Regions from separate parts of the Paenibacillus graminis genome, predicted to be linked through region 2. Evidence: riboswitches for the same ligand, from Rfam matches in the RefSeq annotation. Region 2 holds a riboswitch; each other region holds the start of a gene.
What was found. A riboswitch is a leader RNA that binds a small molecule or an ion and turns the genes downstream of it on or off. The one in region 2 is predicted to bind cyclic di-AMP.
Positions count from the first base shown of each region.

Region 1 (4,212 bases), 2.8 Mb from region 2:
CGCCTTGGTGATCTCCGTAAAACACAATCAGGCTGTCATCCCACAGTCCGCTGGCCTTCAGCTCCTCCAGAAACTGCCCCATCGCATAGTCGGCATAATTCTGGGCCTGAATATAGTCCCCCAGCAGCGTACCTTCAAAGCGCTCCGGCAGCTTCATCTTGAACTTCTCCTCGGGGATGCGGAACGGATGATGGGCGCTCATGGAAATGACCATCGCATAGAACGGCTGATCCTTGGCATCAAGTGCAGCCAGCTCCGGTACCGTTTTGGCGAACAGCACCTCATCCGAAGAACCGAATGCAATATGATCATCATCGCCATAAAAGCTCTGGTCATAATACTTGTCAAAACCTACCGCCTGGTATAAGGCCTTGCGGTTCCAGAATTCCACACTGTTGGTATGGAAGGTAGCTGTATAATACCCGTTCGCACTCAGCAGCTTCGGCAGGCTGGGCACGGATTTTTTCATATAGGGTGATGACGTTGCCGGTTCGTTCTTGGGCACATAAAAAGAGGAGTTCACCACGAACTCGGCATCCGAGGTCGTCCCCTGGCCGGCATTGGTGTAGAAATTGTTGAAATACGTATTGCTGTGCGCCAGCTTGTTAATATTCGGTGTAATCTCCTGCCCGTCAATAGTCAGTCCGATCAGGAAGTTCTGGAACGATTCCATCTGCACGATAATCAGGTTTTTACCCTTGTCGGCCCCGGTGTACTTCAGCTGTTGCGGGGGTTGAACCCCTTTAACCGTATCCACGGCCTGCTGGGTAATCTCTTTGCTGTCGATAAGCTCTTCCTTCTCTGTGCTGTCTGCGAACAGCGTGTAGACTTCATAGTTCAGAATCCCCATGCTCTCCGCCTTTTTGATCTCATTCATGCTCGCATGGTTAGGCCAGATATTGAAGAAGCACAGCGCGAGCGAAACGGCAGCCACGGTAAGCAGCACAGGGCGGCTGATGCGGTATGCGCCTCTCTCCTTCCATTTGGCAATATATTTGGGACGGAACATAAAGAACAGGAAGAAGACGATATCCACAAAAATAAACAGATAATACGGTGTAATCAGGGAATAGGTGCTCTCTCCGACCTTAGTGACCTTATCCGCTTGCTGCAATGCATGATAGGTCGCAATTACGCCATAATATTTGTAATACATCAGAACAGAGAAATAAATAATCGTAATGAATAAGTTAGCAATCATATAGTACAGAATCTTCCGTTTGGAAGACAGCCATTCAATCAGGCTGAACACAATGATGAAAAAGGGAATTTCGGTGAAGACCATACTCCAGTTCGGACCGTCGCTGAACACGACAAACCAGGCCACGGCGCTTTTGAGCAGCAGCACGAAGCTGAATAATAGAATCGGCCGGTTTAGAATGCTATTGAATGATTTCTTCATGAAAAAATTCATTTCCTTTCAAAAAAATGGATGGACTGCCCCGCTCGTGTTATCAATACCCCTCCTGCATTAAATCACAAAGTACATAGGTTATCAACCTATTTTTAGAAATAAAAAACACACTGCTTATTATATATGCGCAGCAAAAAAATGTGCACCAAAAAAACTCAATTGGGGCGAATTACTCAGCCATTCAGTGTAGGGCAGCTCTCCACCTGGGAGTACGGCTTGGACAGAGATTAGGAGCTGCCTCATCCACCGCCTTCATAACCCGCTCTCCCGCTGATGAACGGCATGCTGGTCAATCAGGAAATTTAACAGCAGGCGGTTAAAATGCTGCGGCTGGCACAGATGGCTGGGATACATGGCATCATCCAGCACCACCAGCTGCGCCGAAGGCAGCATGGAGGCGTTCTTGCTCGCCTGTGCGAGCCTCCACTCATTCTGGCTTCCCGTTACACACAGCACTGGAACCTGCAGCTTAACCGCATAGGCAAGAATGTCAATCTGGCGCAGGGCAATCCGCTGTTTGATGCCTTCGGTTGGCCGTTTATGCAGCAGCTCATTCCTGAGGATATGATAGGCGGGCAGCCATTTGTTATAGGCGATTCGCAGGGAGCGCAGAAGCAGTTCAGGCGGCAAATAATACGATATCCATGAACATCTCTCGATAATTCCCCATATTCTATTATTTTTCATGGAATCATTGCCGCTTGAGCAGTTGTCCACCAGCACAAGCGCACGCACCAGCTCCGGGTTCTGCACAGCGAATTTCTGGGCGAGCACACCCCCGCCCGAGCTTGCGACAAGAATCACACTCAGCAGCTCCAGACGGCGGAGCAGCTCCTTCAAATCTTCACATTGGGTGTCCAGAATGCGGTGAACCTCGACATCCATTTTTCCGGACAACCCGTTCCCCCGCAGATCCAGAACAATCACTTGAACACGGTCACGGAAATACTCAATTTGCGGCTCAAACAGATGATGCGAAGTCAGGTGATCATGAATAAAAACAACAGGCACCCCTGTACCATAGGTTTCATAGTAGATAGAAGTTCCATTTAATTGAATTTGCGGCAACTCATTCGTCTCCTCTCTTCTACGCTTACGGGGTTAGCTGACGGATTCGGGCCTGAAGAGTAGCCCTACTCGAATGTTCGAGATTCACCCCTTGGGCATGGCAGCTTCGAAAACTGCACACACCGGTGGTTCCCCCGCTTCTTTTACAGAATTCAGCGAAAAAGACATATTCTTTAGTTTACTCTAACTTATGCTGTGTGTCAGTCTGCTTCGTCTCCCTCTTTTTGAGCACCGGCTTCAGATCATCCTGCACACTGCCCTTCCATAAAGGCACACCCGAGCGGTAAGCCGCACGGCCATTCAGATGCCCTGCAACCGGAGAAGTGATGAAGACGAATACTATCCCGAGCAGCAGTTTGATGCTGACTACTTCTATATAGAAGAAAAAAAATAGAAAGGCTCCTGCCAGCACACATAATACACCCAGTGTAGCGCTTTTGGTGGCGGCATGGGAACGTAAATAGACATCAGGGAGCCGGACCAGCCCAAACGCGCCAAGCCCGCACAATAATGCCCCCAGCAATACCAGTATCGCAATTAGCAGCTCACCGATCAAGTTTATCACCTCCAGGCTCGATAACCGCGTCTCTTTCAATGTATCTGGCTAATGCCGCAGTTCCGATAAACGTCAGAATTCCGATCACAAGCACCATATCAATATAATCCTCTGTCCTCTGCTGCATGCCCAGCACCGCGATCACTGCCAGCAGGTGGATGCCGATCGTATCCAGCGCAACAATCCGGTCCGAACGGGTCGGTCCTTGAATCAGCCTGTACAGGCAGGCCAGCATGGCCAGTGCCAGGATCACCAGCGAAATATTAAGCAGTACTGAAATCATAGCCGGGTCACCTCCATGATTGCTTTTTCAAAGGTTCCCTCGATCTGGCGGGAGAGCTGGCCGGCGTCCTCAATATCCATAGCGTGAATATATAGGGTCTGTCCGCTGGCCGACACTTCCAGTGTAAGGGTCCCCGGTGTCAGACAAATGAGGCAGGAGAGCAGAGTGACCTCAAGGTCGGACCGAAGTGCGGTTTCGTAAGCGAAGATGCCCGGGCGGACAGCCAGTCTGGGACTTAAGATTTGCCGGATAACTGCGAAGTTGGACAGGACCAGCTCCCGCAGAAACAGCGCCAGCAGCTTCACTATGGACCACACCCTTTTCAAATATAACGGTTCAGGAAGGAACCTGCGCAGCACCAGCAGAATTGCGCAGCCCAGCAGATAGCCGATTGCAAAGCCTGAGCCTGACCCGTCGCCGATCAGCATCATCCACAGAAACGCAGTCATCAGGTTTAATAAGATTTGAACAGCCATCTTCATCTACTCCTTCAGTACAGCTTCGATATACAGCTTGGGAGAACCAAGCACATCCCCCGCCTGTGAAACATAGGTATTCACCCGCTCTGCTCCAAGGCCCATCAGGATGACCAGAACGAGGAATCCGGCTGCCACTGCCGTCCCGCCTTTCAGCTTAACCTTGGGCGGTTCTGTACCGGGCGCATTGCCCCAGAAGGCGAGCCTGAATACTTTGATCAGCGAGTACAGCACAAGCAGGCTGGAACCCAGCCCGATCAGGGATAAAGTCAGCATTCCTGCATCCAGCCCTCCCCGGATAATCAGCACTTTGCCGGGGAAGCCGCTGAACGGAGGAATACCGGCTAGTGCCAGCGCCAGGGCGAAAAAGCTCCAACCGAGCAGCGGATAACGTTGGATCAGCCCCCCCATCCGC
Region 1 is NZ_CP009287.1:2,917,760-2,921,971, reverse strand. Features, by position in the region: gene PGRAT_RS11850 (LTA synthase family protein) at 1-1,402, opposite strand, end outside; gene PGRAT_RS11845 (alpha/beta fold hydrolase) at 1,667-2,482, opposite strand; cyclic di-AMP (ydaO/yuaA leader) riboswitch at 2,490-2,650, opposite strand; gene mnhG (monovalent cation/H(+) antiporter subunit G) at 2,661-3,044, opposite strand; gene PGRAT_RS11835 (Na(+)/H(+) antiporter subunit F1) at 3,028-3,321, opposite strand; gene PGRAT_RS11830 (Na+/H+ antiporter subunit E) at 3,318-3,797, opposite strand; gene PGRAT_RS11825 (Na+/H+ antiporter subunit D) at 3,804-4,212, opposite strand, start outside.
Region 1: linked by a shared signal. The riboswitch ahead of PGRAT_RS11845 (alpha/beta fold hydrolase) and the one ahead of PGRAT_RS00510 (C40 family peptidase) in region 2 are both predicted to bind cyclic di-AMP.

Region 2 (4,212 bases):
AAAAACTTTAAGAGAAGGTGAAGCCCTTGATCGCAGAATATTATTTTGGAAAATAGCGAAAATTAGGGGTTTTTGTGTTTGGCAAATAATGAGCAGGGTAAATATTTCTTGTAGGCAAAAGGCAAAAAAAAGCCCCCCTCCAGAATTTCGGCAAAAATCCTGGAGAAGAGCCTTTGGGAATTACAAATGCTGTTTATTGTACATCATCGTTGTCTTGGGAATCGGAAGCTACATTCTGATAAGCATCTGTGCTCATAATTCGTTTGGCGCCAACGTAGCGGTTGACGTAGTAGCTGTCATTCAAGGAGCTGACGGTTACACCACGTTTAGAAGATGCATGTGCGAATTTGCCTTCACCGACATAAATACCGACATGGGATACGCCATTGCCGCTTGTATTAAAGAATACGAGATCGCCCGGTCTGATGTTGTCACGCGATATTGCAGTTCCCATTTGGTACTGGGACCCGGACTGGTGAGGAAGGTTGATTCCGATCTTGTCAAAAACATACATCGTAAATCCGGAGCAATCAAACCCGTTAGTCGATATTCCGCCTGATACGTATTTCGTTCCGATAGCTTTGTCGATAACCTGATCCATTTTGGAGTCTGCGAAAGCGCTTCCTGCTCCTATGGTAAGGATAATGGAAAAACTCAGTAATGCTGCGGCCAGCTTCTTCTTCAAAAGTAAATACCCCTTCCAATTGCCTACGAGGTTAGCTTAAGGGTTCGGTTGAAGGTCCCCTATGACCCCTCTGTGAATAGGAGGTCAATTCACCCAAAATCGGTTCCCCCGTTTCCCTAATTATTAGGGAACTCGGCACAACTGTTGATTAGGATTAGCTTGCTGATCAATACATGACAAAATGTTTGTAAATTAAGTTTGAATAATTACAAAAATGTTACTATCAACTCACTGCGATAATTGTAACAAAGACAGAAGCTCTTGGCAATCATTTAAAGCATATTAATGCATATTTTTTCCGTTTGACGAGACAAAAATCTATTCTAAAGGCTCATTTTACGCGCTGCGTAAGCTTTATGGCAGAGTTTTTTGGAATATTTAGCAAAAAGGTGTTTCAAAGAACTCCGAAACGTGTAAAAGGGAGAATAAGGAAAAGAAAAACCCCGGAAATGATTACGGCAATAATCAGCTCCGGGTCCGTATAAGTTACATTTAGTTGTTAGAGGTAGCAATAATGAGGGGAATAACGTTTATCAATCGTAGGCAACAGCCTGATACGCTGTAGTGCTCATCACTCGTTTGGCGCCAACGTAGCGGTTGGCCCAGTAGGCTTGGCTCAGTGAAGTTATGGTCACGCCGCGTGAACTGGAGGATTGTGCGAATTTGCCATTGCCGACATAAATTCCAACATGGGAAACTCCCGATCCAAAAGTGTTAAAGAAGACGAGGTCGCCTGAACGCAAGTTGTTGCGGGATACAGAGGTTCCAACACTGAATTGAGCTTTGGAAGTGCGCGGCAGGGTAAGTCCGACATTTTTGAATACGTACCTGGTGAATCCGGAGCAGTCAAAACCGCTGGTGCTGGTGCCCCCGAATTTATAGGTGGTTCCGATTGTTTTTGCGATAACGGTGTCCATCTTGGAATCGGCGAAAGCGCTTCCGGCTCCCAATGTAAATACCATCACTAATCCAAGTGCTGCTGCGGTGCATTTCTTCTTGAAATTCTGACTTTTCAAATGATGTACTCCTTCCAAGGCCTGCGAGGTTAGCTTAAGGATTCGGTAGAAGGTCCCCTATGACCCCTCTAAAGCGAGATCAATTCACCCAAGATATGGTTCCCCCGCTTCCCGGTGCAGGGAATTTGGCGTTTTATGCACCAGAAGAGCGTGTGTTGACAAGTTTTAATGCTTAAGTTAAGTATGGTTGACAAGCTGTAACTTAAAGATTACAAATTTGTTACTAGTAGTACAGGCATCATTGTACCAGAGGATTTACAGTTTTGCAAATACTCTTCATCACTTTGTAACTCAAAAAAGAGTCCCGCTCCCAAAAAGGAGTAGCGACTCTTTTATTATGCCGGTTAAGCGGCACTATTATTGTGGAAATGTTTTACTGCCCCAGAGGTGGTACTGTGCGGCGATTCCCCACATTTTAAACAATGTAGTGGGAAGCGGGGAGAACTGGCGGAGCAGAAATGCCGGAAGTCCAGGACAGAGCAGCGCAGTTGCTCCGCAAACAAGCATCATCACCAGCCCGCATGCCCCCAGCACTAGGGACAGTCCTACAGATGGGACAATGACCTTCAGGCATACCATCAAGGATGGGAGTATTCCTGTTCCGGCCGTATAACCGAACTGCATGTAAAGCAACAGCTTTCGAATGAAGAATAGATACACAAGCCAAGCCAGAATATAAGGGGCCAGCTTCAGCAGCTGTCTATAGTCCAGAATCCCGCTTAGCAGCAGGTTGTACATTTTGGGAAGAAGCCAGTATAAAGGCAGGACCGCCAGCACCCATTCTATGAGACTGAACAGCATCACTGGAAGCCCGTACAGCCTCATGCCCGGAAAAAAGAACATACCACGCTCCCCTTTGCGCTCCTGATGCAGCTCATGGAGCAGCCCTGCGCGGATAAATGGGGAGAGCAGCAGCCTTGCTGCGCTCAGTGCCAGAAGCATCCAGAGCCAATGCTGAACCGCCGGGTCGTTACCCAGAGCGAATTGCCCCTCCACATAGTACAGCAGCCTGCCCATTCCGCTGCCTCCCGCATGCTGATCCGGGTAGCGCAGCAGCACGGGAACCACGGCGCTTTTGACAAACTTGTACATGATATAGCCCCAGAAAAGCCGGTAGATAAATAACAGGATCAAGATATAAAATTGCTCTTTCATGCTGCGCCAGCCGCGGCTTATCGATCTTTTCACAATCCTTCACCTCACCAGACAAGAGTTCCGAGCAGATTTTCAATCAGGTTGGTCATGCTGAGCGTCCAGCGTGAGAGCGTATCAGGTTCCAGTTCGGCGACTCTGAAATTGTTCAGATGTTTGCTCTCCAGCAGGACGGAGTGCTCCGGATCAATCTCTGCCGATAGGAGCGGCGCTTTGTAGGACAGCTGAAATGTCGTTTGCTTGTTTTCCCCATTCCAATATCTTTGAACGGTATATCCGTCCGCGAAGGTAAACTTTACCGGCACATCCCCGTACTGGCTGCCTCTATTGCTTACTGTAACTGAGGATTCATATCGGAGGCCTTCTTTGTCCGTTCCTGCTTTGCGGATAGTATTTGTAATATGATTTATAGCAAAATCAGGAGCGCCGCCACTGTATACATAATGTTCGAAATACGTTTGCCATGATTTTTTAGTCACCTTTTCCACCGTCCTTTGGAAATCTTGAGTTGACGGGTGACGGAAACGGTATTTGCGGGCATAAGCGGCCAAGATGGCATCCATCGTTTTGGTTCCGACCTGACGTTCAATGTCTTTCAGCACCAGCTTACCCCTAATGTAGATGTTGCGGGTATAGGCATCATCTCCGGTGTATTTCCAGGTCTCCAGGGTAAGCGGCTGCGCGGAGGGCACCAGACTGGCCTGAAGGGGGAGGTTGGACGCCACCCCATATTCCTGCTCCATTAGCCGGTCTTCCGCGTAGGAGGTGAAGCTCTCATCGAGCCAGGCCTCTTCAAATTCATTGCTGGCCACCATTCCATAAAAAAACTGATGCCCGATTTCATGGATAATGGTCCGCTCCAGCTGGGTTCCGGGCATATTTTCGGCTGCGCCGAAGGCGGTTATAAGTGTGGGGTACTCCATCCCGCCTGCGCCGCTTCCCTCCTTGGGAGGGACTACGATAGAAAGTGTGGAGTACGGATAAGGACCATACCATTTGCTGAATGTGTTCAGGGCAGCTTTGGCAGCCTGGAAATACCGTTCCTGCAAGTCCTTATGCAGCGGGTCCAAGTAGAGCTTGATCCTTACCCCGGGCACCTCGGGCGACGAGAAGGCCTCCTCTGCAACCACAAAGTCGGGGGAGGCAGCCCAGGCGAAGTCATGGACATCATCGGCATAGAATTTGTAGATTTTCTGGCCCTGCTTCAATTTGGCGGTCTTAACCGGAAAGCCGGTTGCGGCCACAGTGTAATTGGGGGGCACAGAAAGAGTAACATTATAGATCCCGAAATCGCTGTAGAATTCGGAGGTGCCGTGGTACTGATGCAGATTCCAGCCTTCCTGCTTCACACCCCGGGTG
Region 2 is NZ_CP009287.1:103,887-108,098, forward strand. Features, by position in the region: gene PGRAT_RS00505 (C40 family peptidase) at 194-685, opposite strand; cyclic di-AMP (ydaO/yuaA leader) riboswitch at 691-833, opposite strand; gene PGRAT_RS00510 (C40 family peptidase) at 1,219-1,647, opposite strand; cyclic di-AMP (ydaO/yuaA leader) riboswitch at 1,705-1,842, opposite strand; gene PGRAT_RS00515 (hypothetical protein) at 2,059-2,889, opposite strand; gene PGRAT_RS00520 (M1 family metallopeptidase) at 2,901-4,212, opposite strand, start outside.

Region 3 (4,212 bases), 3.4 Mb from region 2:
ATTGGCATCAACCAACTGCTCGCGGAGGAAATCACGGCACCCGGGCATCAGGAATTGTTGAAGCTGCAAAATACGAGCAGTCTTGCATTGCTGAATGTGATGAACGATGTGCTCGATATTTCCCGTCTTGAAGCCGAGAACATGCTGCTGGTAAAATCGCCGTTCAAGCTTCCTGCATTGCTGCGGGAATGCATAAATCTGTTCACGGTTGCGGCGAGCCACAAAGGGCTTGCATTGACCCTTGAGATCGCCCCGTCCATTCCTGAACAATTAATCGGGGACAGTGCGCGGATCCGCCAGATTCTGGTGAATCTGATTGGCAATGCAGTTAAGTTTACTCATGAGGGAGGCATAACAGTTGCTCTTGAAACCTACAGCAAAGAGGGGGCTTCCCTGGGACTGCTGTTCAGAGTCAGTGACACAGGAATCGGGATTGCACCGGACAAGTTGAAGCTGTTGTTTCAGCCCTTCTCGCAGGTGGATGCTTCGCATAACCGCAAGTACCAGGGAACTGGCTTAGGGCTGGCGATCTGCAAAAAGCTTGTTGAGCTTATGGATGGAAGCATCTGGACGGAAAAGGCAAGGGACGGGGGGACGGACTTCTTTTTTAAGATCCCGCTGCAGCTTATGGACACCTTCCCGGCGGTAGGAAATTCCAATGAACAGGGAATCCGGGAGAAGCGGGAGAAGTCGGAAGCGGGTTGAACGAAGGTTTGCCAAGCGGAGAGTTTTAATTATATAATTTTAAAGAATATGATTCCTCACAACAGTCCCTCCAGGACAGAAAGGAACTCTCTTTTGGGCAAATCTAAAACAAACAATGTCATGGTTTCCGGGCTAAGTAAAGCTGAGAAACGCAGGGCTGAGCTGGAGCAGCAGAAACAGAAAACGAGAATTCTAATTATTAGTACGGTCGCAATTGTGGTGATAATTTTTGTCGGACTTTTCATGTTGGCATCGAGGGATTCCTCTTCATCGGCAGATTCAGGCAAAGCGGTTGATTTCAATTACAGTGAGTTCCCAAGACTGGGGAAAGAGGATGCCCCTGTCAAAATCGTCGAGTTCGGTGATTTCAAATGCCCGGCCTGCGCCCAGTTTACAGGTGTAATCAAGCCGCAGATTGTGCAGGAGTATGTGAATCAGGATAAAGCAGCTTTCTACTTTGTAAATATGGCTTTTATCGGCCCGGATTCCGAAACAGCTTCGCTGGCGGCATTATCAGTCTATCATCAGAACAATGAGGCTTTCTGGACTTACTACGATGCGCTTTACGCCAATCAGGGGGATGAGAATGCAGAGTGGGCCACGGAGGACTTCCTGGTGAGTCTTGCGGAGAAGGAAAAGCTGCCTGTCGATCTGGATCTTTTACGCAAAGATATCCAGGAACGAACTTATGAAAGTGAGCTGCAAAGTGATATCAGCACCGCCAAGGATACCGGTGTAACCTCTACACCTAGTGTATTCATTAATGGACACAAAGTGGATGAGCCTTTCAATATGGAAGCTATTAAAGCTCAGATTAAGTCCGCTTCCGAAGCTGTGAGCGCCGAGTGATGAAGGCCACTACATTCTGCAGACGCCACTGTCTCTATTTGGCCTGGTTTGTGTCTGTTATCGCAGTAGCGGGAAGTTTGTATCTAAGTGAGGTATTAAAGTACGAGCCCTGCAAGTTATGCTGGTTCCAGCGGATTTTTATGTACCCGCAGCTTATCCTGCTGGGCATTGCGACCTACCGGAATGACAAAAAGATCATTCCCTATGTGCTGCCCCTAAGTCTCATTGGCGGGTGCATTTCTATCTATCATTATGCAGAGCAGAAGATACCGGCGCTCAGCAAGGTGCTTCCCTGCACAATTGGCGTACCCTGCAACAAGGACTATCTGAATTATTTCGGGTTTATTACGATCCCTTTGTTAGCCTTAATTGCCTTTGCGCTAATCGCAATTTTGCTCTGGATCGGGCGTAAAGAGGATAACGTAGAATAAAGAATATCGCAGCAGGATTAAGAGGTTCAATTAATCCTGAAATTTCTGACACAATTAGCGATCAAAACCTTGAAAAAACACGTGATAAAGGGATAATCGCAGAGAATGAAAGATCGCGAGTTCCCTCATCGTTGTTTTGCGTAATTTGGATGTTTTTTCATTCTTTTTTCATTTTTTTCACCGCTTTACGGAAGGCTCATTGTAGACTATCATTAGACCTTGTGAGAAGTTGAATATGCGCTGAATTTTCCGTATGGAAAAACGGGGGAACCAACATTGGCCTAAGGCCAAAGGGGTGAATCGGGGCGGTCCGCAAGGGCTGCAACCGTAGGGCTACCACAGCCCGAATCCGCCAGCTAACCTCGTAAGCAATGGTGGGATAATGACGATGCGTAAGCATGCGGATCATTTCCGTATGCTTATTTTTGTGCCTGCATTTATGAAAATCCACCAATGAAAACAGCGCACGGTATTACCGTTTCAACCTAACAAAGAGAGGAACTGTTACTACAATGGTAAGCAAGGTAAAACGACTATTGATCGGGCGTCCGATGAAGTCGAACGAACTCGATCATGAAAAGTTATCCAAGGTGAAAGCACTGGCTGTCCTGTCTTCTGATGCGCTCTCGTCTGTAGCCTACGGAACGGAACAAATCCTGATTGTGCTGGTGGCTGCAGGCTTCACGGCTATCTGGTACTCATTGCCAATCGCACTAGCCGTATTGGGCCTGCTGGCTATACTGATTTTATCCTACCGTCAGACCATCTTTGCTTATCCGCAGGGCGGTGGCGCGTATATCGTAGCCAAAAGCAATCTGGGTGTTCCAACCGGACTCCTCGCCGGAGGATCTTTGCTGGTGGATTATATTTTGACCGTTGCGGTCAGTGCATCGGCGGGCACGGATGCGATCACCTCCGCTTTTCCAAGTCTTCATAATCATAGCGTACTTATCGCTGTTACTGTGATTCTGCTCTTGACCATCGTCAATCTGCGGGGGGTAACAGAATCTGCATCATTCATCGCGATTCCCGTGTATCTGTTCGTGGTATCGATCTTCGTATTGATCATTGCGGGGGTATTCAAATATGCAACCGGCGGAGCACATGCAAATGTTCCTGAAATCGGGGCGGCTGTGTCGAATGTCAGTTTGTTTTTGCTGCTTAAGGCCTTCAGCTCGGGCTGTTCGGCTCTGACCGGGGTAGAGGCTGTCTCGAACGCCATTCCGAACTTCAAGGCGCCTGCGGAGAAAAATGCCGCCAAAACCCTGATGATGATGGGGCTTATCCTGGGAATTATGTTTACGGGAATCACGCTGCTGGCTTACTGGTATGGAATTACGCCTGATGAAAAAGCTACGGTGGTCTCGCAAATTGCCGAATCTACGTTTGGGCGCGGCGGTTTGTACTTTTTCATACAAGGGATCACAGCTGTCATTTTGTTCCTGGCTGCGAATACAGCCTACTCGGCGTTCCCGCTGCTGGCGTTTATGTTTGCCAAAGACAAATATTTGCCTCATGCATTTATGGTCCGCGGTGACCGCTTGGGCTTCTCGAACGGCATTATCTTTTTGGGCGTATTGTCAGCTCTGCTGGTCGCGGCCTTTCACGGAAATACGGAAAGTTTGATTCCATTGTATGCGGTGGGTGTTTTCATTCCGTTTACGCTGTCCCAACTAGGGATGATGGTGCATTGGTACAAAACCAGACCTAAAGGATGGCAGAATAAATTTGCCGTGAACACGGTGGGGATGCTTACGACTCTGACCATTACCTTAATCTTCATTATCACCAAATTCTCCAGCGTCTGGATGGCCTTTATCTTCCTGCCGATTGTAATGTTCGTGTTCCACAGGATTCACCACCATTACCTGAATACTGCGGATCAGCTGCGGATTTGTCCGGCAACGGATAAACCCTGCATCAAGGGAAGCACAGTGGTCGTACCTGTCGCCGGTGTAACACGCGCAGTGCTGCATTCGATCAGCTATGCCAAGTCCTTAACGGATAATGTGGTGGCTGTGTATGTAGGCTTTGATGAAGAAGAGATCAACAAAATGGAGCAGAAATGGGAGGAATGGAATCCGGGCGTGCGCCTGATTGTTCTCCGTTCCCGCTATCGCAGTATTCTCCGTCCGCTGGTCAAATTCATAGATACAGTAGAGTGGAAGACTGCTTCAACCGACCATATTACTGTACTCATCCCTCAGTTTATCACCAAGCATTGGTG
Region 3 is NZ_CP009287.1:3,849,314-3,853,525, reverse strand. Features, by position in the region: gene PGRAT_RS16120 (ATP-binding protein) at 1-705, shown strand, start outside; gene PGRAT_RS16115 (DsbA family protein) at 799-1,554, shown strand; gene PGRAT_RS16110 (disulfide oxidoreductase) at 1,554-1,985, shown strand; cyclic di-AMP (ydaO/yuaA leader) riboswitch at 2,214-2,371, shown strand; gene PGRAT_RS16105 (APC family permease) at 2,498-4,212, shown strand, end outside.
Region 3: linked by a shared signal. The riboswitch ahead of PGRAT_RS16105 (APC family permease) and the one ahead of PGRAT_RS00510 (C40 family peptidase) in region 2 are both predicted to bind cyclic di-AMP.